DNA from 3 places in the Phytobacter cepae genome. Region 3 is predicted to be linked to each of the others. Evidence: predicted binding sites of a transcription regulator. Region 3 holds the regulator's gene; each other region holds the start of a gene.

Evidence for each region. The regulator LexA, encoded in region 3, represses DNA repair genes until DNA is damaged. The targets are predictions, from matches to a motif close to TNCTGTATGTACATACAGNA.
Region 1: ACUY4Q_RS10010 (YebG family protein) is a predicted target of LexA. The motif match lies at 2,865-2,884, and genes of this name have one in related genera.
Region 2: sulA (SOS-induced cell division inhibitor SulA) is a predicted target of LexA. The motif match lies at 5,535-5,554, and genes of this name have one in related genera.

What each region holds. Positions count from the first base shown of each region.
Region 1 is NZ_CM135107.1:2,140,780-2,148,568, reverse strand. It holds gene ptrB (oligopeptidase B) at 1-1,242, opposite strand, end outside; gene ACUY4Q_RS10020 (tellurite resistance TerB family protein) at 1,321-1,980, opposite strand; gene yebF (protein YebF) at 2,078-2,449, opposite strand; gene ACUY4Q_RS10010 (YebG family protein) at 2,514-2,852, opposite strand; gene purT (formate-dependent phosphoribosylglycinamide formyltransferase) at 2,980-4,158, shown strand; gene ACUY4Q_RS10000 (fimbrial protein) at 4,207-5,085, opposite strand; gene ACUY4Q_RS09995 (fimbrial biogenesis chaperone) at 5,377-6,060, opposite strand; gene kdgA (bifunctional 4-hydroxy-2-oxoglutarate aldolase/2-dehydro-3-deoxy-phosphogluconate aldolase) at 6,266-6,904, opposite strand; gene edd (phosphogluconate dehydratase) at 6,945-7,789, opposite strand, start outside.
Region 2 is NZ_CM135107.1:3,263,107-3,270,895, reverse strand. It holds gene pqiC (membrane integrity-associated transporter subunit PqiC) at 1-52, shown strand, start outside; gene rmf (ribosome modulation factor) at 306-473, shown strand; gene fabA (bifunctional 3-hydroxydecanoyl-ACP dehydratase/trans-2-decenoyl-ACP isomerase) at 538-1,056, opposite strand; gene ACUY4Q_RS15440 (AAA family ATPase) at 1,126-2,886, opposite strand; gene matP (macrodomain Ter protein MatP) at 3,070-3,525, shown strand; gene ompA (porin OmpA) at 3,588-4,646, opposite strand; gene sulA (SOS-induced cell division inhibitor SulA) at 5,013-5,513, opposite strand; gene ACUY4Q_RS15420 (TfoX/Sxy family DNA transformation protein) at 5,731-6,351, shown strand; gene yccS (YccS family putative transporter) at 6,345-7,789, opposite strand, start outside.
Region 3 is NZ_CM135107.1:4,775,157-4,782,945, forward strand. It holds gene ACUY4Q_RS22365 (helix-turn-helix domain-containing protein) at 1-166, shown strand, start outside; gene ACUY4Q_RS22370 (conjugal transfer protein TraF) at 213-1,538, opposite strand; gene zur (zinc uptake transcriptional repressor Zur) at 1,813-2,328, shown strand; gene ACUY4Q_RS22380 (CsbD family protein) at 2,430-2,639, opposite strand; gene lexA (transcriptional repressor LexA) at 2,905-3,519, opposite strand; gene ACUY4Q_RS22390 (diacylglycerol kinase) at 3,628-3,996, opposite strand; gene plsB (glycerol-3-phosphate 1-O-acyltransferase PlsB) at 4,126-6,546, shown strand; gene ubiA (4-hydroxybenzoate octaprenyltransferase) at 7,041-7,789, opposite strand, start outside.

The sequences.
Region 1 (7,789 bases), 2.5 Mb from region 3:
GTACTGACTGGCATCGAAACCGGGCACGTCAGATTGCTTAAGGACCCGGCGTTCACCGGTATCCATATCCAGTTCAAACAAGGTATCGGGGGTGGTCATCGACGAATAACCATAGCGCAAACGTGAGGTTTCCGGTTCAGGATTATAAGCGACCCAGGTGACATAAGCCGGATCGTCAAAGGCGATACCAGTGACTTCGCGCGTTTTACGATTGATCTGTCGCAGGCTGGTCAAGCCTCTCTGACGCTCTTCCACCACTAACCAGTCCGTAAAGAGGGTAAACCCCTCCAGCATGATGTTTTCGCGCGCCGGTATCAGCACTTCCCAACGACGCTCATCGCGAACTTTCGTCCGGTAAAGGCCAAAATTCTTCCCGTCCCGGTTTGAGCGCAAATAGAACGTATGCTGAAAATGGTCGAGGCTGTATTCATGATCCTTACGCCGCGGCAGGAAACAGAGCGGTTGCGCATCGGGCAACTCAGCGTCCAGCAATAACACCTCACTGGTCGTCGCGCTCGAAAGATGAATGACAATGTAGTGCTGGGAGGTGGTTTTACTCAGCCCGACATAGAATGTGTCATCCTTCTCTTCATAAATGAGCTCATCATCGGTTGAGGGTGTTCCCACGGTATGGCGCCAGACCTGATAAGGCAGCAGGGTCGTGGCGTGCTTGCGCACGTAATAAAGCGTCTCTGAATCGTTGACCCAAACAAACTCCGGGGCGACGTTGTCGAGCATCTCCGGATACCAGTTCCCGGTCTCCAGATTACGAAACCGCAAACCATATTGTCGCCGTGAGAGATAGTCTTCTGCGAGCGCCATGATTTTATTGTCAGGGGTAACCGAGAATCCACCGAGCGTATAAAACTCACTATGGGCGGCGCGCTTGTTGCCATCAAGCATGACCTGCCATTCATCCCACTCCGCCGATAAAACCGACTGGCGTTGATAGATAGCGTATTCACACCCTGGCTCATACACATGCCGATAGCGATATCCATTTTTAACGTAGGGCGCAGAGACCTCACGGGGAGGAATACGGGAGATGATTTCAGCGAGCAGTGTGTCCTGCAACGCCTGCTGAGAGGCCATGATCTGGCGTCCGTACTCATTTTCCTGTTGGAGATAGTCCAGCACTTCTGGCTGAGAGCGCGTATCGTCCCGCAGCCAGTAGTAATTATCCAGACGGGTATCACCATGTAAGGTCATGGTATGGGGAACTTGCTTAGCTTTCGGCAGCATAACTCTTATCTTATTTATTCTACACACTATAAGGTTGGCAAAACCTGCCGCCGATGCAAGCGAAACGTAATATCAGGGCTACTGAGGGAGCGCTCTTTTTTGCTGCTGGAGATCGGCCTCGATACCTTCCCGGACATCCTGAGGGATCTTCAACGCATCACCAAGGGCGCTGAGATAGCTACGCTCCATAAAATGGTCGATATCAATCGCCGCGCAGCTCAGGAAGTAAACTTCCAGCGCCTCTTCTTCATTTTTAATGTCTCGTGCCAGACGCTGCGGATCAAGTGGCTGCTCAATCGCCTTCGCTACCAGTGCTCTGCCCTGCTCTTCGACACCCGCTTCTTTAAGCTGATGTTCAATGGCGGCACGTTCTTTATCATCTATGTGTCCATCACTTTTGGCGGCAAACACCAGAGCCAGAATCAGTCGTTCAGTACGAACATCCAGCGGTGAGCTCGTTTGACCGAACTGAGGTTCGCCTTGATGCGCCGTACGCACTTTGTCTTTATATTTGTTCCAAAGGACGGAGCCGGCCACTGCCCCACCGCCGACTAATAATGCACCGGTGCCATATTTGGTCAGTAGTTTACGCGATGATTTACTTGCGACCAGCAACCCCGCAAGGCCACCCAGCGCACCGGGCACAAGCAGCTTGCCCAGCCCCTGTTCGGAAGATGAATGTTCAGACGAGCCTTTTTGGCCCAGAAGAGATTGGAGTTGATTCAACCAGTTTGACATGATGTCCCCCGCTTAAGCGATGCCAGAAAGGTTCAGCGTAAGCGAGGGGGTGTCAGGAAATGTCTAAAACAGCAAAAGATGAGAAAATTCTAACCGCTTATTGATGCTGATACTCAGCTTTGCCCGCTTTGCAATCAACCTGAACCAGATAATGGATATCGGTGCTCTTACCACGCACCGTCAGCGGTACGCGCCATTTATCGTCTTTGCCCTGAATGTCCTTCGGGCTAATCCAGGCTACGGGGTCAGCCTGACCCAGTTTTTTCTGGTCATCAGCCCAGCGCACAATCCGGTTTTGCAGATAGTCACGTTTAACGCTGGCCGCGATACCGTCAGCATTCATTCCTTCACAAACAGGAAATTTCACCGTTTTTTCATTATCGATGGTGACGGTTTTGTCATCAGCAGCAGAACTCACGAAGCTCGCTGCCAGTAATGCCGTACCGAATAACACTCCTGCTATTTTCATGCTTTTCTCCTGTGCATTTAGCCCATTCAAAGCATGGTACAAATTACTGGCAGTGCAAGCCGAATCAGGCGGCTGAACGCTTCGATGCACGCTTGATGTCAACGGCTGCGGTGTCACCTGCGGTATCATCAGAAGCCGCGACAGGCGCGGACTCTTCAGCTTCCGCAGAAGGCAATTTACCTGACTTGAAAATATGGCTGAGAACCTCTTTTTGCTCTGCAAGCCACATCGCCATTTGATCACGCTGTTCGCCTTCCAGGGCCACCGGCGCATCGCCAAGCCAGGTCTCAAGTACCTCGGCCAGATCAAGCATTTTGTCGTAGGCGTCCGCTTCCTTTTTACTGGCAAAAGACATTTTTTCCTCACCGTTACGAATCACAACATATTTAACTTCAACCGCCATGATACAGCCCTCACCTGTTTATATATACAGTATATTACGCCACATGGGTCGGTGGCGCAAGTCGTAAAAGACAGACGCAAACGTTTTCGTATATACTGCGGCCAGGTTTTTTTGAAGGTGAAAAGCGATGACTCTTTTAGGAACTGCGCTGCGTCCGGCAGCAACACGGGTGATGTTATTAGGCTCTGGTGAATTGGGTAAAGAAGTGGCTATCGAATGCCAGCGTCTGGGGATTGAGGTGATTGCTGTCGATCGCTACGCAGATGCGCCTGCTATGCATGTTGCCCATCGTTCGCATGTTATCAATATGCTGGATGGCGAGGCACTGAAAGCGTTGGTCGCTCTCGAAAAACCGCATTTTATTGTGCCTGAAATTGAAGCCATTGCGACGGATATGCTCATTGAGCTGGAATCTCAGGGGCAACATGTTGTGCCTTGCGCACGCGCCGCGAAACTGACCATGAACCGGGAAGGCATTCGTCGCCTGGCGGCTGAAGAGCTTGGGCTCCCGACTTCCAGCTATCGCTTTGCCGACAGCGAACCCGCATTCCACCAGGCGGTTGAAGAGATCGGTTTACCCTGCATTGTTAAGCCGGTCATGAGCTCTTCCGGTAAAGGTCAGAGTCTTATTCGTAGCCGCGATCGGTTAGCCAACGCCTGGCAATACGCCCAACAAGGCGGACGTGCCGGTGCGGGCCGCGTTATCGTCGAAGGCGTAGTGAATTTTGATTTCGAAATTACCCTGTTAACCGTGAGTGCCGTTGACGGCGTCCATTTCTGCGCGCCGGTTGGCCATCGCCAGGAAGAGGGCGATTACCGCGAGTCCTGGCAGCCTCAGTATATGTCCGACCTCGCGCTGGAGCGCGCGCAGGACGTCGCGCGTAAGGTAGTTCTGGCTCTGGGCGGGCATGGCTTGTTCGGCGTTGAACTGTTCGTGTGCGGCGATGAGGTGGTGTTTAGCGAGGTGTCTCCCCGCCCGCATGATACCGGCATGGTGACGCTGATTTCGCAGGACGTTTCAGAATTCGCCCTGCACGTGCGTGCCTTCCTCGGTCTGCCAGTAGGTCAGATTCGCCAGTACGGGCCGTCTGCCTCTGCGGTGATCCTGCCCGAGCTCCAGAGCCAGAACGTGACCTTTGATAATGTGCAGGGTGCCGTTGGCGCAGGCCTGCAGGTGCGTCTGTTTGGTAAACCCGAGATTGATGGCACCCGTCGCTTAGGCGTCGCATTAGCCACGGCAGAAACTGTAGAAGAGGCGGTTGAACGAGCGAAAGCCGCGGCGGCTGCAGTGAAGGTTCAAGGTTAAATCTGGTAAGCATCCCCGGTGGCGCTTCGCTTACCGGGGCTACGGGTTTTATTTATATTCGACCAGGTAGGTCAGTTTGCCGTTTGCTTTCCCGGCGGTCACCGTGCTGCCGGTCTTGATATAACGCGCATAGAGCGGAATGGTCATCATGGCATTCACACCAGACACCAGTGTTCCCGTTGTGGGTTGTGAAAATTTCATTGGCGTTAGCACGGTATCCGAACTTGAAAGCTGAATGCCAATGCCCGTGGCACTGCCTGTCTCGCTGCTGATAGCCATAATACCGTTGGTGTCATTAATGACGCTGGTGGCGGGCGTGAGGCTCAGGCTCCAGATCGCGTTAGTGGTGATGGGATTGGCAACGGTAGTGACGGTATTGCTGCTGCTATACTTAAGTATGTTGTAACTATAAAATTGCGGGCCACCGTAGTTGCAATTGATGAGGTCGATAGACGCTTTCACCCACGGGGTTACTGAATTTACCGCAGCAAATACGGAGATATTATGTTTCCCGAGATCAACTGTTTTACTGGCTTCTGCGAGCGTACAGGTCGGTTGGGTAAAGGTAAGCTTGCCGGTAAGGCTGGGGCGAAAAACCGCAAAGTCGCTGCCGGGTGAGTTCTCCCCGCCTACCACGGTTTCCACTTTCGGTAACGTAGTCAGGTCAATTGAACTGGCGGTAATCTCACCCGTTTTGATGAGCACATACGTGATATCGCCGTTAGGCGTTGTGGTATTACATGAATAGTTGTAGCTAGAAACGCATGAGCCAAAACTGTAATTTTTATTCCCCAAAACACGGTTGGTGCTGCTGGTCAGAATGACCATACCTATCCCCTCAACGCCGGTCTGATAAACAGTGCCAAGGCTGCTGCCCTGCCATGACGACGGCACAGGCACCGCACCGCCGACAAATTGCCCTTTCACATAATAATTACTGGCGGTAAGGCTGTTATTACAATTAACCCTGTAATAAGTGTATTTGTTATTACGTGCCGTTATTCTGTAAAGTTCAGTGCCGGGGGTAATATCTTTCGGCATCTGTATTGCTGCGGGGTTCAAACTTAAACTGGCAGTAACAATTGTTCCATTAGTCTGATCACCGCTTGAATAGCTCACTAATTTGCACGCTGCCTGAGAAACCAATGAAAAACTTAGTGTGCTGAATATCACTACGACTAAAAGTAGGTGTCCTTTTCTCATTCCACACTCCTTTAATTATTTTGTAACCGCGTCATAAATTTGTGTCGCACCGTTATCATCTACCCACCTCACCTGAAACGGTGTCGCGGCTTTAAGCGGCAACGGAAAATTCCGCGTCTTTCCTGGCCCAATCATGTCAACAGGCCACTCCCCCTCTTTGCTCGTCACTGACACCAGTGACACATGCCAGCCCGTGGGATTTGTCACCGCGACGCCCTGCCCCGTGCTCTGCCAGATAAGCTCCCGCACCGCTGTCGCCGGACTCCCTTTTAGCCCCGCCGGGCGATAAAACACTTTCACTCTGGACTGCAGCGCGACCTGCAGGCGATTCTTTTCCTTTGCAGGAAGCTTTACGGGCACATCCAGTACGTTGAGCCAGAACACGGATTCGCGGTCTACAGGCAATGCTGAAGCATTGACCATGCGCAGTCGCAACGTTTTGGCGCTGTCGCCATCCACGCGGGCTATCGGCGGGAAAATCACAAACGGGGTGCGCAGCGTCGTCGGGTCAGCATTCACCTCGCCGTTATCCAGCCAGCTCTGTACCAGCACCGGCTTACTGCTACGATTTTTGATAGGAACGGTGACTTCACGCGCTGTTGCGTTATAAATCACCCTTGTATTATTCATTACAATGCTGGCGGTGGCATGGGCTGAAATAAGCCACAACACGCTGATACAAAAAATATTTCGCAACATTCCCTTGCTCCCGTAATATCCGGAACGTCCTTTTGACGCTGTAAGACGGACAGTGCGTAGAGCGGAATGATAAAAGCGCTGAAGTGGGGAAAAATAATCTTATTGAAGTGAAAGCTATAACCAGGAAAAACACATAAAAAAACCGGCACGCATTTGCGCACCGGTTTGTCATTTCAGCCGGGATTATCTGCCCCGGACAAGCAACTTACTTCGCGCCTTCTACCGCTTCGCGAGCCAGTTTGGTGATGCGGTCATAATCGCCAGCTTCCAGCGCGTCGGCCGGAACCAGCCAGGAACCGCCGATACACAGCACGCTTTTCAGCGCCAGGTAATCACGGTAGTTCGCCGGAGAGATGCCGCCAGTCGGGCAGAAACGAACCTGAGAGAACGGACCTGCGATAGCCTGCAGTGCTTTGGTGCCCCCATTGGCTTCCGCCGGGAAGAATTTGAACTCTTTCAGACCATAGTCCATACCCAACATCAGTTCAGACACGGTGCTGATACCCGGAATCAACGGAATGGAACCCTCGGTTGCCGCTTTCAGCAGCGGCTCAGTCAGGCCCGGGCTGATAGCAAATTGTGCACCGGCTTCGGTCACTTCTTTCAGTTGCTGCGGATTCAGCACGGTACCTGCGCCGATGATCGCATCCGGCACTTCTTTCGCAATCGCACGAATAGCATCCATAGCGCATGGTGTACGCAGCGTCACTTCCAGTACGCGAACACCGCCCGCAACCAGCGCTTTCGCCATCGGGACGGCGTGCTCCAGTTTGTTAACAACAATAACCGGCACAACCGGGCCAGTGGTCAGGATTGCTTCTGCACTCGTTTTCCAATTTTTCATCAGAGTTTTTCTCTCGCCAGAACGAATAATCTTGTCGTTTTTAAAAATCGATACAGGTTGCGCCCTGTTCCGCGCCGGACAGTTTCTCACGTAACGCGCCGAACATTTCACGCCCCGTGCCCACGCGCATGGCGCTCAGGTCAGGAATATGTGGCTGGCGTGCGGCCAGTTCTGCTTCATCTACCAGCAGCGTGAGTTCACCCGTCTGCCCGTTCACGCGGATCATGTCGCCGTCGCGAACTTTAGCCAGCAAACCACCGTCGTAGGCCTCAGGCGTGACGTGGATGGCGGAAGGCACTTTACCTGAAGCACCAGAGAGACGTCCATCGGTAACTAACGCAATTTTGAAACAGCGGTCCAATAATACACCAAGTGGCGGCATAAGTTTATGTAATTCTGGCATACCATTCGCTTTTGGCCCTTGATGGCGCACCACCACCACGCAGTCTTTATCCAGCAGCCCTGCCTCAAAAGCAGGTAATACGTCATGCTGACTTTCAAAGACCACCGCTGGCGCTTCGATAACCTGATATTCAACCGGTACGGCAGACGTTTTCATTACCGCACGACCGAGGTTGCCGCTGAGGACTTTTGTTCCACCATGGCGTGAGAACGGCGCATCAACCGTAGCAATAACATGGGTGTCAAGCGGGGCCGCCGCCCCTTCACGCCAGGCGAGCTCACCGTTATCCAGCCATGGCTCCAGGGTGTAGCGCGAGAGACCGAAACCGGCAACCGTGTTGACGTCTTCATGTAACAGGCCGCCTTTGAGCAGTTCACGCATCAGCACCGGCACGCCACCCGCTGCCTGGAAGTGGTTAATATCGGCGGGACCGTTCGGGTAGAGTTTCGCCATCAGCGGCACCACTTCGGAGATCTCTGAGA
Region 2 (7,789 bases), 1.5 Mb from region 3:
ATGGCAGCAGGAAGCGGCGAGCATAGCGGGTGAACTTTCGCGCTTACGATAAGTAGCATTCATGCAGTTTAAAAGCCGTCACGCTTTTTTGGGTGACGGTTTTTTTCGTTTTATGCCCAGTCAGTTACTTGTACTGGCTCACATTTTTTGTACAAATGAACTTATTTCCAGGTCACATTTATGACACTGGCGTGAATTTTGCGCATTGACGTCGCCCGCTATCCAGGGTATTCGTACCCTGTGGTTGCATGAATTATGACCACTGTTTTCTTTTCCACCAGACCAAAAGATGAGGGAAACGAGGCATGAAGAGACAAAAACGTGATCGCCTGGAACGGGCACATCAACGTGGATATCAGGCCGGTATTTCGGGACGGCCTAAAGAAATGTGTCCTTATCAGACGCTGAATCAGAGGTCCTATTGGCTCGGAGGCTGGCGAGAGGCCATGGGGGACAGGGCCGTAATTGCCTGATTCTGTCTCTTTAGAAAAAGAAACCTCCGCATAGCGGAGGTTTCGCGTTTCAGGAGCCGGGTAATCAGAACGCGGATGTGTCCTGGAACAGGCCCACTTTCAGGTCAGAAGCGGTATAGATGACGCGGCCATCAACCAGTACTTCCCCATCTGCCAGACCCATGACCAAACGACGGTTAATCACGCGTTTGAAATGAATGCGATAGGTGACTTTTTTAGCGGTAGGCAGAATCTGACCGGTGAATTTCACTTCACCCACGCCCAGGGCGCGGCCTTTACCTTCGGCACCCAGCCAGCCCAGATAAAAACCAACCAGCTGCCACATTGCGTCCAGACCGAGGCAGCCTGGCATAACGGGATCGCCAATGAAATGGCAACCGAAGAACCACAGGTCTGGATTGATATCCAGCTCGGCTTCGACATAGCCTTTGTCAAAATTCCCGCCGGTCTCGGTCATTTTGACCACACGGTCCATCATCAGCATGCTTGGTGCCGGCAATTGCGGGCCTTTCGCGCCAAACAGCTCTCCGCGACCAGAGGCAAGAAGGTCTTCTTTTGTATAGGATTCGCGTTTATCTACCATGTTCTCAGTAAGCCTTATTGTGAGTTTCGGACGCAGGATAGCTAACACGTGTACGCTGAACAAGTCCGATCAGTTCGGGCTGAACCAGCCAAGCCAGCGCAGCGGCCACGGATAACGATGACGTGCATCTTGTTGCGTTGCCAGGGCAATACGTTCAAGTATTGTTTGCTTCAGCGTAGTCTGTCCTTCTTCATCCCACACTAATTGGGTCAGAAGCGGCAGCGCATCCATTACGTCTTCAATAGCCCAGACAGAGAACTGCCCTGCCTGAACGGCTTCCAGTATGTCCTGACGCAGGCAGAGATGGCGCACGTTAGAGACCGGGATTATGACCCCTTGTTTACCGTCCAGCCCACGACTCTGGCAGACGGTAAAGAAGCCTTCAATTTTTTCGTTAAGCCCGCCCACCGGCTGCGAACGACCGAACTGATCGACTGAACCGGTAATGGCAATACTTTGCGTGACCGGTACGTCAGCCAGTGCGCTGATTAATGCGCATAGCTCGGCCATGGAGGCACTGTCGCCATCCACTTCGCTGTAGGATTGTTCGAACGTGAGCGAGGCTGAGAAGGGGATCTGCTGCTCGAGATCCAGCTCTGACATCAAAAATGCCTGCATGATCATCATGCCTTTCGCATGAATATTTCCGCCCAGCTCTGCCTTGCGTTCAATGTCATTAAACTCGCCGTCTCCAATATGGACGACGCAGCTAATACGCGAAGGCTCACCGAAGGCACGCGGATGCCCAGGAAATTCAATGACGGAGAGCGCATTAATCTGTCCGACACGCTCACCTTCGGTTTCGATGAGGATCTGTTCAAGTAGGATCTCGTCCTGCATGCGTTCGGCCAGATAGCCTTCACGCCACTCACGTTGGGTGAGCATGGTGGTGAATTGCTCAGCCGTGAAACGTTCACTGTCTGCAAATGCAGCCACTTCACGTAACTGGCGGGTAAGCCAGAGGAAACAGAGCGGGAGCGTTTCCTGATCGCCGGTGTAGCGAACCGCCTCACGGATCAGTACTGGCCAGGCATCAGCGGCGGGCGAGGGGAGCTCGGCGTTTTGTGCAATCAACAGTACCCACTGGCTCCAGAGTGCCATCGTTTCCGCATCGGCAATCTGTAGATTCTCTTCGTATTCGCTATAAATGGATTGTGCCGCAACTTCCGGCTCCATCTCCTGGAAGTCCGCCAGCGAATCACGCTCCCCCACCAGAATCACTTTGAGTTCCAGCGGCATGGAAGGCACGGAAACGGGCAACGGTCGCGATTCGTCGAAAGAGACCCAGTCGAAACGACCGCGCGTGATCATGGTCTTCAGACGCATCCAGAGCAGCGGCTGTGCCATAAGTGTGCGCAGTGAAATAACAAGGATACCGCCGTTGGCTTCATGAACGAGGCCAGGTTGCAGCGTAATTTCGTTATTAAACTGACGCACGCAACCAAATAGCTGCTCCGCTTCAATCCAGTCGGCAATGACCGCCTGCTGTTTTCCAGCAAAACGAGCCAGCGCATCCTTGGCCGGTTCAAACGTCACCGTCGAACCAGAAACCTGATAATCGCCGCCAACCACTTCCGACGTCTCAGGAAGCAGGTCTTGTAATGCCTGCGCAAGAACCCCGAGGTATTCTGCTTCTTCCGGCGCTTTGACCAGCATGAAATGCGAATCAGAGGACGGATGAAGGAATTGCTCCAGCGCGTACTGTAAACGGGGTTGGGTATCGCCCAGGAATAGGGCAGAGTCTTCGGATAATTCGGCCTGACTGAATAGGTCCTGATGACTTTCGGTCTCAGGAATCAGATCATTCCATTCAAGTTTTGTAATGGTCAAAGTCGTTTTTTTAGTCTGAAGTAAAGGGCGGGATTATACCGTAAACCTCTGTACGGCACACACGGATTACACGTTTTCCTTTCGCTGAATGACGGCTCTCGTCCGCAGAATGTGATTTCTTTGCAGCAGAGCAGGAAAAAACTGATATTCTGAACAGAGTTACACGGTAACGTTGAGATCGCAATGAAATATCAACAACTCGAAAACCTTGAAAGCGGCTGGAAGTGGAAATATCTGGTGAAGAAGCATCGTGAAGGCGAGCTCATCACACGATACATTGAAGCCAGCGCAGCCAAAGACGCTGTCGATGTATTGCTGACCCTCGAGAATGAACCGGTTCAGGTCAACGCGTGGATTGAAAAACATATCAATGCTTCGCTTATTAACCGCATGAAACAAACCATCCGGGCCAGGCGTAAACGTCATTTCAATGCTGAACATCAGCACACGCGTAAGAAATCCATCGATCTCGAATTTGTTGTCTGGCAACGGCTTGCGGGGCTCGCGCAGCGTCGCGGCAAAACACTCTCGGAGACGGTTGTGCAACTGATCGAAGATGCCGAGCATAAAGAAAAGTACGCAACAACCATGTCTTCGCTGAAGCAGGATTTGCAGGCGTTATTAGGTAAAGAGCAATAAAACGCTTTTTCAGGCAATAAAAAACCCCGCAATGCGGGGTTTTTTTATAAGACGTGGAAAACTTAAGCCTGCGGCTGAGTTACAACGTCTTTAACGCCTTTAACTTCGATCTCTACGCGACGGTCCGGCGCCAGGCAATCGATCAGCGCAGGACGCGCTTTCACGTTGTCACAGGTGGAGCCAGTAACTGGGTTGGATTCACCCATGCCACGTGCGGAGATTTTGTTAGACGGGATACCTTTAGAGATCAGGTAATCAACCACGGACTGAGCACGTTTCTCAGACAGACCCTGGTTGTAAGCGTCAGAACCGATGCGGTCAGTGAAGCCCAGAACAACAACGGAACCGTCTTTCGGATCCAGGTTGCTCAGCTGGCTGTACATCTGATCCAGTGCCTGCTGGCCTTCCGGTTTCAGGGTGGCTTTGTTGAAGTTGAACAGAACATCAGACTTCAGAGTGAAGTGTTTGGTCTGTACTTCTGGAGCCGGTGCCGGAGCCGGAGCAACAACTGGTGCTACGTCTTCCTGCTGGCCGAAACGGTAGGAAACACCTACGCTCAGCAGACCGTTGTCCTGACGGGTACCAACGGTGTTAGCATCACCGATGTTGTTAACCCACTGGTATTCCAGACGGGTAGCGATGTCGCGGGTAACTGCCCACTCAACACCACCAGCGAATACTGGGGAAACACCGGTGTCGTGATCTTTGAAGTGAGCGCCTGCAGCAGGAACATTTGCTTTAGAGTCTGCACGCCAAACCATACCACCCAGACGGGTGTAGATGTCCAGATCGTCTGCTACCGGGTAGCTCAGCTTAGCGGTCAGCTGTACGCCTTGAGCTTTAAAAGCACCGTTAACGGTATCGCCTTTATACTCTTCACGGCCCAGCCAGTCGTAGCCCATTTCGAAGCCAACATACGGGTTAACCTGATAGCCACCGAACGCGCCAGCACCCAGTTGGTTTTCATGAGTCGGGCCATCGTTAGGGATGAAGCCAGTATCATGGAACTGAGACCAGCCCAGTTTACCACCTGCATACCAGGTATTATCTTTCGGTGCGGCCTGCGCTACGGTAGCGAAACCAGCCAGTGCCACTGCAATCGCGATAGCTGTCTTTTTCATTTTTTGCGCCTCGTTATCATCCAAAAATCGCCATGGAAATCTCGGAGAGAAATCACGGTTAAATCCTTCACCGGGGGCCTTGCTCACTTGTTACTCAGCAGATATCTTCACGATATCTTTGGCTTATGCCGAGCACCCCTGGCGATGTAAAGTCTACAACGTAGTTGGAAACTTACAAGTGTGAACTCCGTCAGGCATATGAAAAAAAAGGCTTTGTATACACATTATTTAACAATTATGCGCAAGCAATCATCAGTGTGTAAACGCTGGAAGGCGCGGCGCGCATGACCTGGCGCGCTATTTAGTTGATAAACCTGCAAAGGGCATCAGAAGTAAAATTAATGCCAGGATTTATCTTATTTTTACTCAATGATACAAATTTGAGTGAATTTTTATCCCGGAATGCTGTCTGGCATGCTGAGGATCGCGACGCACTGGTCGCATCACAAACCCAATCGCATTTCCTTCTTCTGCCGCCACGGCCAGTTGATGATGCTCATCATCCGTCAATTCTTCGGCATGCCAGCCAATAACAACACTGTAATTACCCGTACGCAATGCACGAATCATGGATTCGAGCGTGACGTCAGGAGAAAGCTGGCTGATTTGCATCACTTTGGTTAAAGGTAGCCCGGCAGATTGCACCCACTCACGGCTCAGTTTCTGCTGCGGCGTGAGCCAGAGTTGCCAGCGTGACTGCTGACCGAGTTGCTGCAACAGCGGCAATAGTAGCAATTGGGTCATTGCGGGCTGGTCTTCACGATAAACCACCTCACTGATAAGCCCGGTTGGAGCATCGATGATTTGTGCACGAGGTGCGGAAGTGAATTGTGTTGAACGATTTGCACGGCTTAATGAGTGGTACATGATCAGCCCAGCCCTGGTAGTTACTGTATGTTTATACAGTAACCCTGGTGCGTTTAAAGATCAACCTCATTTTCTGAAAGAGGCTCGCAATTTTGCTGCCTTATTATCTACAAGCGTAAAATTTTCTTGCTGAGCGCCGCGGACTTGCCTATGTTCCTGAATAACGGATCCGTTAACGAAGATGCTGTTTTACTCCATGATTTACAAGGAAATAATCATGAAAAGCATATCCTATCAAAGGATCTATTTATCTCAGGAATACCTCGCCCCATTGGGAAAAGTTCAATCCCGGGCCCTGTTTGGCGGCTATAGCCTGGCGGTTGATAACGTTGTTTTTGCCATGGTCTCGAAGGGGGAACTGTACTTACGCGTATGTGAAGAAAGTGCAACTTATACAGTAAAACGACAGTCACCGTTACTGACCTATCAGAAGCGTGGTCGTGATATCTATCTCAATTACTATTACGTCGATGAAACCTTATGGCGGGATATCCCCCTGCTGGTGCGACTGTCTTCCTGTTCACTGAACGCAGCGCGCTCTGAAATCAAGCAGCGGAAGGCCATGTTACGACTGAAGGATTTGCCAAATCTGACGTTTCAACTGGAAGCGCTCCTCTGTGAAGCCGGCGTACGAGACGTGAAAATGCTTCGCATGCTGGGAGCGAAAGTCTGCTGGCTACGCATTAAAAAGATGAATAAAAATCTGGGAGTTAAAGTGCTTCTGGCCCTGGAAGGCGCCATTTTCGGTCTTCATGAAGCCGCGCTCCCGGCAACTAAGCGCCAGGAGCTTATAGACTGGTTCAACGCTCTGGACAGCAAAGTCTGGGAACATCACTGAACGACTTGTTGCTGTAAGTGACACATTTCAGGTAAGAGGGCGATCAGTAAACCAATTTGCTGCAACACAAGAGGCTCTTTACTGTCAGGCCGCGGTTCCAGATGTTTAATTCGTCGTGAAAGGTCTGCCAGCGCCAATTTTACGCGCTCTTCATCGGCAGGTTGATGATGCAGCGCGTCATCGACATAGCACACCGCATCATCTAACAGACGTAGAATAGCCGGATGCGTGAGCTGCTCACGATGCGCGCCCAAAGCGGAGATATAGCTGGTGAACGTATGGTTCAGACAAAGTAGACGGAATGCGACTTCGCGCTGTTGGGCTAACGTACCCGGTTCAGAGGCCATATTAGAGACAACAGAGGCCAGCTCCGCATCGCGATGATAGGCCCCACGGCGAGCAACACGGTATGTCAAACGGTTGTCCCGCCCCTGATGGTATTGCTCGAGAATAGCATCCAGATAGCGACAATTTGCATTGAAAGCCTGATCAATAACGCGCGCGAGATTCCGAAAGCGCCAGTCCGGCCAGATAAAACTCACCGCTGCCCATGCAATAGCACAACCTATCAGGGTGTCGATAACACGCGGCATAGCCACTTCGAACCCTTCACCAAGCAGGTTGAAGCAGAGTAAAACCAGTAACGTAATAAACATGGTGGCCTGTGCATATTGCACAAGACGAAAGGCAAAGAAGAGCACGCCGGTAATGACTATCAGGATCAATTGCCCCTCAAGGGAGGGAACGAAGTACAGCACCGGCAGACCCAGCGCAACGCCCGCCAGAGTCCCCATGATTCGCAGCGTCAGGCGATGGCGTGTTGCATTATAGTTAGGCTGGCAGACAAACAGGCTGGTCAGCAGAATCCAGTATCCATGGTGTAGCCCCATGATCTGAATCACGCCATAGCCCACGCACAATACAACTGACATGCGCACCGCATGGCGGAAAAGGGCAGATTCCGGGGTCAGGTTGCTGCGTAGCCGTAACCAGACATCACTTAACCCATGCAAGCTGTCGTCAGCCAGCATGCTCTCCGTTTCATTTAGCAACGACGTTTGCGGCTGGGCTGATTCAATTGATGCCAGTTGCGCATCAATCGCCCTCAGGTTATCCAGCAGAAACCCAAGCGCCTTGAGTTGTTCACTGGGTGTGGTTCCACTGGCTCGGATTCTGTCGAGTGCGGCATCAAGATGAATAAAGGCACGTTCAAATCGATTGTCGTGCTGATACGGTTTGCGCAATAAGATAGCCTGCGCAAGATGCGCGCAGGCCTGAGACTGCTGAGAGATCAGGCGCTGAAAGCGAAACATGATGTCGCTATAACGAAAGTGCTCTCTCAATGCCTGGTACTGAATATGCGATGAGCTAGCGCGTTCGTGAATATCCTGAGCGGTGAAATAATAACGCAACGTTCTGCGCGTGCCACGTTGACCAC
Region 3 (7,789 bases):
ATTGGGTATGACTCAACCAAAACTCTCTCATATGTTGCGCGGCCACTTTCGCGGAATCAGCGAAGTCAAAATGATTGAGTGTCTGACTCGCCTGGGACGCGATATACAGATTGTCGTCGGTAAACCCCGACGAACACCTGGCAGCCTTAAGGTTGTGTTTGCCTGAAGCCAGCACAAAGAAAAACCGGAGGCGCGAGGCCTCCGGTTTGTCATCAGAATGTCAGGCTCAGCTGCGCGCCCGCACCCCAGGTTTCTCTTTCACCCACCATGCCGGTTAAATCTACGTGCACGGTATTAAAGGGTGCAAAGCCAACACCGCCGGTAAAGACGTTACTTTCATCCCCTTTCACGTCCGCACGATAACCGGCGCGTACTGCCAGCCAGTTAAGCGGGCGAACTTCGGCACCCACGCCCACAAACTGAGAGTTCTTCTCACTTTTGAAGCCCTTGGTTTCGGTCAGGTCACCGTCTGCACTTAACGTCAACAGCTCGTTCTGCCACGCCACACCGGCAGTGACCAACGGGCTGATTTGGTAAGTGTCTTTATAACTCTTCACTTCACCGGTACGACGGTTTTCAACGCGGACATCTTTCGTATCGATGTTATTAGAAATAAGGTTTTGCCCGGTTAAGCCTACCGTGAAGTTTTCAGTCAGATCCGCAGCCAGACCTACGTCAATGTTGAACGAGGTATCGTCATTACGATAACGATCCTTTTTCCAGTCATTTTTGTTGTAGTCACTGATTGAGGTGGTGTAGTTATAAAGCCAGGTTTTCTGCATTTTCGGTGTTACACCCACCATCAACGGCACGCCGCCCGCTTCAAACTGGTGCGCAAAAGCCACGCCAAAATCGGAGACAATAGCAGCGCGACCTGATGCGGTAGAATTGAGGTTGTCCTTAATTTGATCGGAACCCCGCACTGCGGCATCCAACGCCCTCAGGCTTGCCGTCGCAAAATCACCCGGGTCGTTGGGATCATCCATTTCACGCAGATACTGGATATCCTGCTGATCGATAGAGGTGGTCACAAAGGCATGAGCCTGCGCTTTGGTGACAAAGGCGACCGACAACGTGTCGTTTGGAATACTAACCGCGATCCCCGCCCCCGCATTCGCACTGGCGCGCTTGCCTTTCAGGAATTCAAGGGAGTCCGCAAGATCGCCTGCGGCGCTCTGGAACTGGTTGACGGTACCAATGGGGTCAGCCAGAACATCGCCCAGTGAAAGACCATCAACAACATCGCCGTAGTAGTCGATCTTGTCATTGATGTCTTCAATTTCATTACGCAGATCGTCTTTATCGTTAATTTGCGCGGTAAAACTTGGCAGAATAACGGATATATCATCTTCAGGTTTTGCTTTTGCCAGAAGTGCCGGGTTAATTAATGCCGCACTGCCATAACTGGCAGACGCCACCCCCGTCCCCCCCATTGCATCATTACGCGCTTCCGCCCAGGTATTCGCTGCTCCCGCTTGATTGGCCACGGAAAAGGAGACAGCGATAGCGACCACTGAAAGTTTGAGTTTGTTTTTCACAATTATGCGTCTCGTAGTCAGATGAGTTTTTTTTATGCCCTGTTCCTTTTTACATGAACAGGAATGCTCTATTGCTGCGAATAACACCGGAAAAATGTCTAATTCTGCCAAACAGGTAATTACTGGCAGAAATTATAGTTATAAGAATTGACCCTCATTATTTATAGAAGACGTAATGCGATTGTGAAAGCCGGAGGAAGAAGCCCGATCTCGGCGTTTAGTGCAGAACATGGTAAAGTGAGGAATTATGCCGCCGGGAAATGAGAGGACGACAATGGACAAGACCACTTCGCAAGAGATGCTAGCGCAGGCTGAAAAACTGTGTGTGCAGCGCAATGTGCGTCTGACGCCACAGCGCCTCGAAGTTCTGCGTCTGCTAAGTCTGCGGGAAGGTGCAATAAGCGCTTATGATCTGCTGGATCTGCTGCGGGAGAGCGAACCGCAGGCGAAACCCCCTACCGTTTATCGCGCGCTGGACTTCCTTTTGGAACAGGGTTTCGTGCACAAAGTAGAGTCCACCAACAGCTACGTCCTGTGCCATCTGTTCGATCAACCGACCCACACGTCGGCCATGTTTATTTGCGACAGATGCGGCGTAGTTAAAGAAGAACAAGCGGAAGGCGCAGAAGATATTATGCATGCACTGGCGGCTAAATTAGGATTTGCCTTACGTCATAATGTCATCGAAGCACATGGTTTGTGCGCTAAATGCGCCGAAGTGGAAGCGTGTCGTCATCAGGGTGAATGCCACCATGATCACTCGATTCTGGTAAAGAAAAAACCGCGCTAGCGGCGGTTTCTCTTTTAAGCAGTGTGATTTGAAAAGAGTGGTACGTCCATGTACCGTCGGGCAGGGTAGTCACTCTAATGCATATTCAGAGGGAAAAAGGACTACCAGCGGTATTCGTTGCGGGTTTCCCAATCAACGACTTCTTTTTCCGCCTGATCTTTCTGGTAGCCATAACGTTCCTGAATTTTACCTACCAGCTGGTCGCGTTTACCTTCGATGATGGTCATATCATCGTCGGTCAATTTGCCCCACTGTTCTTTCGCTTTACCTTTGAACTGTTTCCAGTTACCGCCGATTTCGTCTTTATTCATAATCATTTCCTCATCGTTCGGTTTTGAATAGCGAGTATTCATCCATTTTTGTTACGTTCGTAATCTGCTGAACGTGATAATAATTGTAGTCACGGATAACGACGTGGTGGATTTATTCGGAATTTTTAACCATCCAGACGGTATTTTTAAGAACGTCTATCGGCAGAAAGAGAGGAGAAAAAAAGAAAGGAAAGATATCTAAGTAATTGAATTTTATTAAAAAACCGTGACAACACAGAGCGCTACCACGGCTTACAATTGAGGGTTACAGCCATTCGCCATTGCGAATCACACCGACTGCCAGACCTTCGATCGTGAAGTTTTGCTCGCGCAAATTGACCACAATCGGCGAGAACTCGCTGTTTTCAGGCAGCAATTCAACCGTATTACCCTGCTTTTTCAGTCGCTTGACGGTCACTTCATCGTCAATGCGCGCGACAACGACCTGACCATTACGTACGTCCTGCGTTTTATGCACTGCCAGCAAGTCACCGTCCATAATGCCGATGTCTTTCATGGACATTCCACTTACGCGCAGCAGAAAATCCGCATTCGGTTTGAACAGAGAAGGATCGACCTGATAATGGCCTTCAATATGCTGCTGAGCCAACAGAGGTTCACCTGCAGCAACACGGCCTACCAGCGGTAAACCGGCGTCTTCTTCGACTTCCAGCAACAAACGAATACCGCGCGATGCGCCAGAGACAATCTCAAGTACGCCTTTACGCGCCAACGCTTTTAAATGCTCTTCGGCAGCGTTTGGGGAACGGAACCCCAACTGTTGCGCGATCTCCGCACGCGTCGGCGGCATGCCGGTTTGGTTGATTCGATCGCGAATGAGATCGAACACCTCTTGCTGCCTGGCCGTTAAAGCTTTCATTCCGCCCCCTGGGTGTATATACAGTTATGCTGTTAGTATATACAGCTAAAGGCGATTTTGAAACCAAAATTACGCAAAAAACCAGCAGTTAGCGCAATTCTGGAAGGCTTATCGGAAATGGCCCCACAGCAGTGAAATCCAGGTGAAGAGAGCAACCAGAATGGTCATGAGCACCGCCGCTGAACCCATATCTTTTGCCCGTCCGGAAAGTTCATGAAAATCGGAACCAATACGGTCAACGACCGCTTCAATCGCACTGTTGAGAATTTCAACGATCATCACCAGCGCTACCGAGCCAATCAGCAATACGCGGGTGATCGCGTCGACATCAAGGAAACAAGCGATAATAATTGCCAGAATGACCGCAACGGACTCCTGACGAAAGGCAGCTTCGTTTATCCAGGCGGCACGGACGCCTTTCCAGGAGTACCCGGCTGCTTTGATAATACGGGTCATGCCAGTGGTGTTATTGGCCATTAAAAGAACCTTTTTATGTTATGAGCATCAATCTCTATGTAAGGTTATAGAGGTACAAAAGAATTTGTGCGCGCTTTCTGATATTCTTGCGGCGCATTGGCATTAATAACCAGAGGCTTTACATCCTTTATGTCCGGCTGGCCACGAATTTACTACAAATTACTTAATTTACCATTAAGCGTGCTGGTAAAAAGTAAGTCTATCCCTGCGGAACCCGCACAGGAACTGGGGCTCGATACCTCACGCCCTATTATGTATGTTTTGCCTTATAACTCTAAGGCCGACTTACTGACGTTACGCGCTCAATGTCTGGCACATGATTTGCCGGACCCGTTTGAACCGCTTGTGATCGACGGCGTGGAGCTGCCGCGATATATCTTCATTCATGGTGGGCCGCGGGTATTTACCTGGTACACACCGAAAGAAGAGTCCATCAAGCTGTTTCACGACTACCTCGATTTGCACCGTAGCCATCCCGACCTGGATGTGCAGATGGTGCCGGTTTCGATGATGTTCGGTCGTTCGCCAGGCCGCGAGAAGGGCGAAGTGAATCCGCCGCTGCGTATGCTCAATGGCATTCAGAAATTCTTTGCCATCTCCTGGCTTGGACGTGACAGCTTTGTGCGTTTCTCACCGCCAGTTTCACTGCGCCGCATGGCCACTGAACACGGCACGGATAAAATCATCGCGCAAAAACTGGCGCGCGTGGCGCGTATGCATTTTGCTCGCCAGCGTCTCGCTGCGGTGGGCCCACGGCTGCCTGCGCGTCAGGATCTGTTCAACAAGCTGCTGGCCTCGAAAGCCATTGCCCGCGCCGTTGAAGACGAAGCGCGCAGCAAGAAAATCTCCCATGATAAGGCGCAGCAAAACGCGATCGCGCTGATGGAAGAGATCGCGGCGAACTTCTCTTACGAGATGATTCGCCTCTCTGACCGTATTCTCAGCTTTACCTGGAACCGCCTGTACCAGGGCATCAACGTGCACAACGCCGAGCGCATACGCCAACTGGCCCATGACGGCCATGAAATTGTCTATGTGCCCTGCCACCGCAGCCATATGGACTACCTGCTGCTCTCTTACGTGCTCTATCATCAGGGGCTGGTGCCGCCGCACATCGCTGCCGGTATTAACCTGAACTTCTGGCCAGCAGGCCCTATCTTCCGCCGTCTGGGGGCGTTCTTTATTCGTCGCTCTTTCAAAGGCAACAAACTCTATTCCACCGTGTTCCGCGAATACCTGGGCGAACTGTTCCAGCGGGGTTATTCGGTTGAGTACTTTGTGGAAGGCGGGCGTTCACGTACCGGTCGTCTGCTGGATCCCAAAACCGGCACCCTGTCGATGACCATCCAGGCAATGCTGCGCGGGGGCACGCGTCCTATCACGCTGGTGCCTATTTATATCGGTTACGAGCACGTGATGGAAGTCGGTACCTACGCTAAAGAGCTGCGCGGGGCGACGAAAGAGAAAGAAGGCTTTATGCAGATGTTACGCGGCCTGAGCAAGCTGCGTAACCTTGGCCAGGGCTATGTGAACTTTGGCGAGCCTATCCCGCTGACGGCCTATCTTAATCAGCGAGTGCCGGAATGGCGCGAGTCTATCGATCCTATCGAAGCGGTGCGTCCGTCCTGGCTCACGCCAACCGTCAATGCTATCGCGGCCGATCTGATGGTACGCATCAACAACGCCGGGGCAGCCAATGCCATGAACCTGTGTTGTACCGCCCTGCTCGCTTCGCGCCAGCGTTCACTGACCCGTGAACAACTCACGGAGCAGCTGGACTGCTACCTGAATCTGATGCGGAATGTGCCCTATGCAGAGGATTCAACGGTGCCCACGGCCACCGCTTCTGAACTCATCGCCCACGCCCTGCAGATGAACAAGTTTGAGGTGGAGAAAGACACCATCGGCGACATCATCATTCTGCCGCGCGAACAGGCGGTGCTGATGACCTACTACCGTAACAACATCGCGCATATGTTGATGTTGCCGTCACTGATGGCCGCCATCCTCACGCAGCACCGTCACATCTCGCAGGACGAGATGCTGCGTCATGTCGAGTTGCTCTACCCGATGCTGAAAGCAGAACTGTTCCTGCGTTGGGAAAAAGAGGAGCTGGCAGGTGTGCTGGACAGTCTGGCGCAAGAGATGCTGCGTCAAGGGCTGGTCACCATCAAAGACGGGCAACTGAACATCAATCCGGCGCATTCCCGTACCTTGCAGCTGCTGGCTGCGGGTGCACGCGAAACGCTGCAGCGCTATGCCATCACCTTCTGGCTGCTGAGCGCTAACCCGTCGTTTAACCGTAGTACGCTGGAGAAAGAGAGCCGCACACTGGCTCAGCGTCTCTCGGTGCTACACGGCATTAACGCACCGGAGTTCTTCGACAAGGCGGTGTTCAGTACCCTGGTGCTGACCCTGCGTGACGAAGGTTTCATCAGTGATACCGGCGATGCGGAACCGGCGCAGACCCTGGCGGTTTATCAGTTGCTGGCGGAGTTGATTACGTCGGATGTGCGTTTGACGATTGAGAGCGCGACGCAGAGCGAATAAGGGCTGTGCTGCCTCATGCCCTCTCTCACCGGGAGAGGGAGCCTCTGTAATATTACGTTTTACAGCGATAATATTGCCCAATGAGAATAAAACAGTCACCGCGATGACAGGGTCCGGCTGAAAATCGGCGAAGCGTATCCGCAAGGCCGGGGCGACGCGCAGGGATGCGCGGCGAGGGCGGATTTACAGGGACGTTACCTCCGCCCGTCCCCGATAAGCCTGAAGGAATACGCTGAGTGAACCGCGTTAGCGGCGGTTTTCCTGGCCGGGAGCCCGGGTCGCCAGGGTGGTGGCGGTGAACCACCCTGGCACGTTCACGGGTTCTGGCGTGACAGAAAAGCAAGGAACATAAGGTGAACGGAATGCCCCTCAGAGCCGCATGTTCCCCCTCACCCTAACCCTCTCCCCGGAGGGGCGAGGGGACCGATCATGCTCGCTTTTTTTATGGGGATCCTTCTCTCTGATAGGGAGAGATAAGCGTCAGAATAGCATTATCAATAATTCAGATAACTCACTGCCAGGCCCAAAAACAGCACCAGCCCCACGTAGTTATTATTCAAAAAGGCTTTGAAACAGGCATCCCGCTCACGGTTAGCAATCAATTTTTGCTGATAAACAAAGAGCGCGCCCGCTACCAGCACCGCCCAGTAGAAGTGCCAGCCCAGCGCATTAATCTCGCCCACCGCAACCATCAGTGCCAGTACCGCAAGCTGCAAGATACCGATAATCAGCTTGTCATGGCGACCAAACAGAATCGCCGTCGACTTAATGCCTATTTTCAGATCGTCATCCCGGTCCACCATCGCATACTGGGTATCGTACGCCACGGCCCACAGGATATTAGCCAGGAACAAAATCCAGCAGCTCAGCGGCACGGATTCACTCACCGCAGCAAAGGCCATCGGGATCGACCAGCCAAACGCCGCACCCAGCACCACCTGCGGCAGGTGGGTATAGCGCTTCATGAAGGGGTAGATCCAGGCCAGCGCCAGTGCGGCGACGGAGAGCAGAATGGTCATGGTATTAAGAGTAAGCACCAGCACAAACGCCAGCAGCACCAGTACTACAAACAACACCCGCGCTTCGTTTTCCGTCACCGCCCCGCTGGGCAGCGGGCGATTGGCGGTACGCTTAACGTGCCCATCAAATTTGCGGTCGGCGTAGTCATTGACCACACATCCTGCCGCACGCATTAACCAGACACCGGCAACAAACACCAGCAGGATCCACAGCGGCGGAACAC